DNA from 2 places in the Synechococcus sp. H70.1 genome. Region 1 is predicted to be linked to the other one. Evidence: predicted binding sites of a transcription regulator. Region 1 holds the regulator's gene; the other holds the start of a gene.
What was found. The regulator NtcA, encoded in region 1, controls nitrogen genes in cyanobacteria. The targets are predictions, from matches to a motif close to GTANCNNNNGNTAC.
Positions count from the first base shown of each region.

Region 1 (4,207 bases):
CTGACGGCAGTCTTTATGACCATGCACTTTTTGATGATCCGCCGCCAGGGCATTTCTGGACCCTTGTGATCCTAGCGGGTGCGATCCCCAAGTTTCTCTTCTAACCCTTTTTCCCCCAGACAAGGAGAACGGCTATGCCTGTCTCGAAGCAAGTAATAGCAACTGAGGTCATTACACGCAAAGTTGACCTGGACAACCCCAAAGTTTTGGCCAAGCTGAAGAAGAACATGGGCCACATGACCTACGGTGAGCCCGCTTGGCCCAACGACTTGCTCTTTATGTTCCCGGTGGTCATCCTGGGTACGATTGGGGTGATTGTCGGCCTGGCGGTCATGGATCCGGCGGGGGTGGGCGAGCCGGCGGATCCCTTTGCCACGCCGCTGGAAATTCTGCCGGAGTGGTACCTCTACCCTGTCTTTCACATTTTGCGCGTGGTTCCCAATAAGCTCCTGGGCATTGCTCTGATGTTAGCTATTCCCGTAGGCCTCCTGTTTGTGCCTTTCATTGAAAATGTCAATAAGTTCCAGAATCCACTGCGCCGTCCAGTGGCAACAACGGTGTTTTTGCTTGGCACGTTGGTAACCCTCTACCTAGGCATTGGCGCCACCCTGCCTCTGGACAAGTGGGTTACTCTGGGCTTGTTCTAGAGCTGCGGGTAGGTTGACACTGCACAAGTGCAGCAGGCCAAAGGCTGGGCTGCACTTTTTTTGTGGGTACTGCTGGGCCGAGTGGTGGTAATATCGCTACGCATTCCTTTTACCGCGATCCCGCATGAGTACTCCCCCTCCTGCTCCCCGCATCTACCGGATTACTGCTCTAGCCGGCGATGGCATCGGCCCCGAAATCATGCAGGTGGGGCGGGCGGTTTTGGATGCAGTGGCCGCTCAGATGGGGTTTTCCATCCAGTGGCAGGAGGGCCTCATTGGTGGAGCAGCCTACGAAGCCACTGGGGATCCCTTGCCCCCAGAGACCTTGAAAATGGCCCAGGAGAGCGATGCTGTTTACCTGGCAGCAGTTGGCGACTTCAAGTACGACGCCCTGCCGCGGGAGAAGCGCCCTGAGCAGGCTTTGCTGGGCTTGCGGGCTGGCTTGGGACTGTTTGCCAACTTGCGCCCGGTGAAGATCTTTCCGCCACTGGTGGAGGCCTCTTCCCTCAAGCCGGAGGTGGTGGCCGGGATCGACCTGGTGGTGGTGCGCGAGCTCACCGGTGGCATCTACTTTGGTCAGCCCCGCGGGATCTTCGTCGATGCCCAAGGATCCCGACGCGGCGTAAACACCATGGTCTACACTGAGGCCGAGGTGGACCGCATTGCCCGCATGGCTTTTGAACTGGCCCGCAAGCGGCGGCGCAAGCTCTGCTCGGTGGATAAGGCCAATGTGCTGGAAGTGTCGCAACTGTGGCGGGAGCGGGTCAATGCCGTGGCAGCGGAATACCCTGACGTGGAGCTGTCCCATCTGTATGTTGATAACGCCGCTATGCAGTTGGTGCGCTGGCCGAAGCAGTTTGACGTCATCCTGACAGAGAACCTCTTTGGGGATATCCTCTCCGATGAGGCAGCCATGCTAACTGGCTCCATTGGCATGTTGCCTTCCGCCTCTTTGGGAGTTGCCGGCCCTGGTCTATACGAGCCAGTCCATGGCTCAGCTCCCGATATTGCCGGTCAAGACAAGGCCAACCCTCTTGCCCAGGTGCTCTCTGGGGCAATGCTGCTGCGCTACTCTTTGGATCAGCCCCAAGCTGCCGACCGCATCGAACAGGCCGTTGAGACAGTTTTGGCCCAGGGCTACCGCACCGCCGACATCTACTCGGAGGGGATGACCCTCGTAGGCTGCCGCGAGATGGGAGAAAAGATCCTGGCCGCCTTGGCTCAACAGCAAGCCTCTCCCCAAGAATCGCCCTCAGCCGCCGGCGGTTAAGTAGGGGTTTGCTTGCTGCTGCCCCCCTCTCCTGCAGGGAGGGATCACCCCGCCAACCAGTGGTGCGGCCATTCCCGGAAACGGCCGTGGGGCCAGGTCCTCCTCCTAGGCAAAGCGATAGCTTAGCTGGATTGGGTCGTGGACAGTGATCTTTTTCTTGTGGATGGAAATGTAGTTCTTCTTGCGCAACTCTCCCAAGAGACGGGTAATGGTGACGCGGGTTGAGCCAATGGCTTCGGCAATGGCCTGGTGAGAGAGCTTGAGGTCGATGGTCACGCCATTGGGGCCGGGCACGCCGAAGTCGCGGCAGAGGATCAGCAAAAAGCTAACCAGCCGGGAGGCCATGTCGCGGTGGGCCAGTGTTTCAATCATCATCTCTGTCTGCAGGATGCGAGAAGCCAAGCTCTTGAGCAGCAGCATGGCCAGCTCAGCGTTCTCCCGCACAGACTTTTCCACCTGCTCGATGGGCAGAGAGAGCAGCTCGACGCGAGTGAAGGCTACGGCATGATAGAAGCGGTCGGAGCGCTGCCCGGTAATGAAGGAGAGCACCCCAAAAATGCTGTTTTCCCGCAGGAGGGCGACAGTAATTTCCTCCCCCATTTCGTACACCCGCGACAGCTTAACAGCTCCCTTGACCAAAAAGTAAACCCGCTCCGCCGGATCGCCGGGGAGGAAAATGGTCTTGCCACGTTCAAAGGTTTCGATAACTGGAGGATGGTGAGGCCCTCCTAGCTGTTTAAAGGCTGCAATGAGAGATTTTTCTGCAACGGCCACCACGGGATTCGACAACCTCTCAAGGTCAGTTTATCTCTAGGATCAACTCCTAAACCCAGATCAAGCTGCCTACGATTCGAAGACTACTCTAGACTCTGGATATCTTTGTAGCAATAGCTACATTTCTCTTGTTGCGGTAGGGGAAGATCGTATGGGGATTGCCACCCTCTCTCGCCATAGCCGCCAGCACTTTACAGTACGGATGCCAGAGCCAGCCAACCACCTTTTGGAGGTGGAGCTGCAGATTCGCGAAGTGGAACCGGAGGTGCCTCTGCGGCTGCGGCTGCCAGTGTGGACGCCGGGATCCTACCTAGTGCGGGAGTATGCCCGCCATGTGCAGGAGTTTCAAGCCCTGAGCGAGCAAGGGAGCCCTTTGGCCTGGCGAAAGGTTGATAAAAACACCTGGGAGGTCAATCCAGCGGGGTGTTCGGCGGTCACCATCCGCTATCGGGTCTATGCCTATGAGCTGACGGTGCGCACCAACCATCTGGATCTCACCCATGCCTATTTCAACGGGGCAGCGCTCTTTCTCTACGTGCTCGGCCGCGAGCGGGAACCCTACACCTTGACGGTGATCCCTCCTCAACCCGACTGGCGTGTCGCCACCAGCTTGCAGCCCTTGCCCGCCGCTGAGGATTCCAATGCCGGCTGGTCGTTCCTGGCGGCAGACTACGACGAGCTGGTGGATAGTCCAGTGGAGGTGGGCCTGCACCAGTTGCGGTCGTTTGCGGTGGAAGGGATCCCGCATTACTTCGTGGTCTGGGGAGCAGGCACCCTGGATTTGGAGCAAGCGGTGGCCGATGCTGAGAAAATTGTCCGGGCCACTGCAGCGTTTTTTGGCGGGTTGCCCTACGACCGCTACTGGTTTATTGTGCATTTGTCACCAGGGGGATTTGGCGGCCTAGAGCACAAGTACAGTGCTACCCTCAACTATTCTGGCCTGGAGCTGCATCAGCCCCAGTCCTACCGCCGCTTTTTGGCGCTGCTGGCCCATGAGCTTTTCCATGCTTGGAACGTCAAGCGGCTGCGCCCTCTGGCTTTGGAGAAAATTGACTACAACCAAGAAAACTATGTGGACTGCCTCTGGTTTTGCGAGGGGGCGACCAGCTACTACGAAAACGTGATCTTGCTGCGGGCAGGGATCCTCACCGCCAAAGAGTTTTTACAGATCCTATCTGAGCAAATTGGCCAGCTGCAGCGTACTCCGGGTCGGGCCGTGCAATCGCTGCAGGAGTCCAGTTTCGACGCTTGGATCAAGCTCTACCGTCCCCACGAAAATAGCCTCAACAGCCAGGTTTCCTATTACCTAAAGGGCGCTTTGGTCTGCTGGCTGCTGGATCTGCACATTCGCCACCTTTCGGGGGGCCAGGGATCCCTAGACACAGCCATGCGGGATTTGTGGCAGCGCTTTGGCCGGTTTGAGAAAGGCTACACCCACCAAGACCTGCGGGAGGCCTTTGAGCGGGCAGCCGGCACCGATCTTGGCCACTTTTTCTCTGCCTACGTGGAAGGTACG
Region 1 is NZ_JANSIV010000119.1:29,603-33,809, reverse strand. Features, by position in the region: gene petB (cytochrome b6) at 1-69, shown strand, start outside; gene petD (cytochrome b6-f complex subunit IV) at 135-647, shown strand; gene leuB (3-isopropylmalate dehydrogenase) at 772-1,917, shown strand; gene ntcA (global nitrogen regulator NtcA) at 2,023-2,694, opposite strand; gene NW827_RS08725 (M61 family metallopeptidase) at 2,843-4,207, shown strand, end outside.

Region 2 (4,207 bases), on a different contig from region 1:
GACGGAAAACAGGTGCAGGTGGCTTGCCCACCAGTTAACCAGCTTTTGCGGATCCCCTATCCAGGCTAGGCGGCCTCCTCGTTAGGCATCTCGACAGAAGGGGAGCCTGAGATCCCTGCCCATTCCGGCTCAACGGGTCGCTGCCAGTGTTCCCACCAAGCCGGCCCCGAGTCCGCTGGGCTGCTGTTGACACTGGCAGGGATCTGGGCTGCCGGCAGCAGCCAACTGACAGGCGTGGGGATCAGGCAACTGGGGTGGAGAGGTCGCAAATCGCGGTAGTGGCTGCTGCGAATGGCCAGAATCTCCTGCTGGATGACCCCTAGGGGCTCGCCCAGCTTCAGCAGCACATGGCTGCACAAGCCCAGGCTGGCCTCAAATTCCGGGTGGACGACCTCTCTGGCCCCTAACTGATAGAGCTGTTCGATGTCCTCTTCGTGGGTGGCTCGCACCACTACCTCCAGGTGGGGCGCCAGTTTCAGCGCTTGTTTGAGGCAGAGGCGGGTGCTTAGGCGATCCGGCAGGGCAATCACCAGGGCGCGGGCATGGTTTAGGCCAGCTTTCTCCAGCACCGGGGCACTAGCAGCATTGCCGTAGAGATAGGGGATCCCCTGCGAGCGCAACTGTTGGATGACCCGTTCTGAGGAGTCAATTACCAAAAGGGGATGGCGGCGGGCTTGCAGAATGCGCACTACATCCTGCCCCACCCGACCGTAGCCGCACACTACCACGTGGCCCTCTTGGGGAGCTTTGGCATCCAAGTCGCGAGGCTGCTCCTCGGCTGCTAGCCAACGGGACACAAAGGGGATACCTTGCAGTTTCCTCAGCAGCCCTGGCGCCCCCTTGAGCAAAAAGGGAGTAACAAGCAAGGTAACAGCGGTGGTGCTGACGATGAGCAAGTACAGTTGCCGCGACACCAGCCCCAGCGCCTGCCCCTCGCTGGCCAGGACAAAGGAAAACTCCCCAATTTGGGAAAGGCCTAGCCCCACCAACACCGCTGCCGGGAGGGGATAGCCAAACAGCCCCGCTAGAGGGGCCACCAGGCAAAACTTGCCCACCATCACCAGCCCCACCAGCCCTAGAATCAGCATCAGGTGGTCGGCAATAAAGTGAGGATCGATGAGCATGCCAATGGCGGCAAAAAAGAGGGCGGCAAACACATCTCGCAAGGGCTCTACGTAGGCCAGGGTTTGGTCGGCGTATTCCACTTCTGAAATCATCAACCCGGCCAGGAAGGCCCCAATCTCGCTGGAAATGCCCAGCTGCTCTGTCAACAGAGCAATCCCCACACAGAGACTGATCACCCCCAGGAGGAATACCTCTTTGCTCTCTTGCTGGGCCAATAGCCGCAGCAGAGCAGGCACCAGCCAAATACCACCCAGCACCGCCCCTACGCCCACCAGGCCAATTTCTGCTACTGACTTAGCCAGGGATCCCGCCAGCTCCGGCAGAGGAGCGTCCAAAGCCGGCAACACCGCCAGCATTAGCCCTACTGCTAAATCCTGCACGATCAAGATCCCCAGCATGGCCTGGCCCTGGGGCGTGTCCATCTGGTTAGTCTCGGTGAGGCTTTTGAGCACCACCGCCGTGGAAGACAAGGAGAGCACTGCCCCCAAAAAGATCCCCTGCACGGGTGTCAGCCAGCTGCTAGCCACCGCCAGCACCGCCGTGATGGCAATCGTGAGACCAATCTGCAGAAGACCGCCGCCCAGGGCAATCCCACGCACTTGGCGCAATTCTTTGAGGGAAAACTCCACCCCCAAGGTAAACAGCAAAAAGGTCACGCCAAACTGGGCCAGGGTTTCCACCTGCACCACCTCTTTGATCCACCCCAACCCTGTCGGCCCCACTAGGATCCCGGCCAGCAAGTAACCCAAGAGCACCGGCTGCCGGAGCAGTGCAGCGAGAAACCCTCCTGCTGCCGCTGCTGCCAGCACTGTTGCAATGTCCAGAATTAGGCGAAAGTCTTCCTGCACAGGGACGCTCACCCCGAAATTTGTAGCCGATCCTGGGAGCTCTTCCACGATACTGCCTTCTTCAGCCCCCTGGACAGATCTCAGCCTCCTCCAGGCCAGCAGGGGCAGTCGCGGGGAGGGTGGCTAAAATTTGTTAAAGGTTACATAGAAAACCTCAAAACGGTAGCTTATAATACGGAAGTAAGGAGCTACCCCAAAGGAGGCGAAAATGACGAAACTCTCTTACCGTGGTGTTAGCTACACCCCCTCACCGACGGCGGCAACTGTTTCCCCGGGCAAAGTGGGGGGCCGCTATCGGGGGCTGGACTGGCGGTTCCGCCACCTGACCAAGCCGCCGGTTTTGTCCACCAACTTGGACTTTCTCTACCGGGGAGTAGCCTCTCGTTCCCAGGCTGCCGAGTCAGCAGCAGCTCCTAGGCGTTTCCACGCTTTGGATGAGCTAGCTCGCTTCCTAATGGCGGGCCACCAACGCGCTATTCGAATTCGGCAGCAGGCAATGCTGGTACGCGGTACAGAACGGGTTGGCCTGCATACCAACGTGCGCAACTTCTGGAACCGTATCCAAGGGAAAGTGCACCCCACCTTCCGCTTAGATTACGACCGCACACGAGTTAGCCTGAGCTAGTCCTCAGGCAAAAGGATTCCTAGGGGGTGGGACTAAGGCTCCTTCTGCAGCTAGCAGGTGGGCAAGGTGTTGGCTACTTTGAACTTCCTAGGAGAAGCAGAGAGGCCCCGAAAAGGAGAGGAGGTTGCTCTTCGAGGCTATAATGCCCTAGCAGGCTCTTGGAGTCCCTCTGTTGCCGTCTTACCGGGGGCAGCAGAGCTGTGCAAGAGGTAAGCAGGGATCGCGCCAAAGCCTGCTCCCTTTAGCAGTCTAGAAGGGTCGGTCGCCCTCGACCCGAGTAATTGATGCACCTAATGCTTTGGATTTTGGCCCCAGCTCTGCTCCTAGGGGGAGGACTGGTAGCCTATGTGCTGACTGCCCGTAAGTATCGCTCCCCGGAATCCGTAGCCCGTGCCTACGACGAGTGGACGCGGGATGGAATCCTGGAGTTCTACTGGGGCGAACATATTCACCTTGGCCACTACGGATCCCCGCCGCGGCGGAAAAACTTCATCCAGGCCAAACACGACTTTGTCCACGAGATGGTGCGCTGGGGCGGGCTGGATCGGCTGCCGCCGGGGACGACGGTGCTAGATGTGGGCTGTGGCATTGGCGGCAGTTGTCGCATCTTGGCCCGCGACTATGGCTTTGTCGTAACCGGCATTACCATTAGCCCCCAGCAGGTGAAGCGGGCCCAAGAGCTCACCCCCCCTGATCTCCCCGTCCGGTTTCAGGTAGCGGATGCCCTCAACCTGCCCTTTCCCGACGCCAGCTTTGACGTGGTCTGGTCCATTGAGGCGGGGCCCCACATGCCGGACAAGGCCCGCTACGCCAGCGAGATGCTGCGGGTGCTCAAGCCAGGCGGCATCCTGGTGGTGGCGGACTGGAACCAGCGCGACGACCGTCAAAAGCCCCTCACCTTCTGGGAGCGGCTGGTGATGCGGCAGTTGTTGGATCAGTGGTCGCACCCCGCTTTTTCTAGCATTGAAGGCTTTGTGGAAGCACTAGAAGCCACGGGGCTGGTAGAGGGACGGGTGGAGACTGCCGACTGGACCCAGGAGACCCTTCCTTCTTGGCTGGATTCCATCTGGCAGGGGGTTGTCCGTCCCGAAGGGTTGCTGAAGTTTGGCTTGGTAGGCTTGATTAAGTCGCTGCGGGAGGTGCCCACCTTCTTGCTCATGCGCCTGGCCTTCGGCACTGGCCTCTGCCGCTTTGGCATGTTCCGGGCGGTGCGGGCTGCCGCGCCGGCGAACTCCGCCTCCCCAGAAGTAGTTGGCTACAGCACCCAATGAGAGACAATGACGCTCCTTGCTCCCCCTCCGGAGACCCTAGACGCCCTCTACGACGTGATCATCGTTGGCGGCGGCATTGCGGGCCTGACCCTAGCTTGTGCCCTGCAGGGATCCGGCCTGCGCTTGGCCCTCATTGAGGCCCAGTCGGCTGAGGCAGTTAGGCAGCGCCCCTTGGCCTATGCCCTTTCGCCGCTCTCGATCCGCATCTTTCGGGCCATCGGGGTGTGGGAGGCGCTGGCTCCCCACATCACACCCTTTGCCCAGGTGATTCTGACCGACGCCAACGCTCCCCAGCGGGTGACCTTTAGGCCGGAGGATGTGGGGGAAACGGCAGTTTT
Region 2 is NZ_JANSIV010000054.1:29,449-33,655, reverse strand. Features, by position in the region: gene NW827_RS04215 (CRTAC1 family protein) at 1-69, shown strand, start outside; gene NW827_RS04210 (cation:proton antiporter) at 66-1,985, opposite strand; gene NW827_RS04205 (DUF4278 domain-containing protein) at 2,182-2,598, shown strand; gene NW827_RS04200 (methyltransferase domain-containing protein) at 2,892-3,869, shown strand; gene NW827_RS04195 (FAD-dependent hydroxylase) at 3,876-4,207, shown strand, end outside.
Region 2: a site for NtcA is predicted at 2,136-2,149, ahead of NW827_RS04205 (DUF4278 domain-containing protein). Genes of this name have one in related genera too.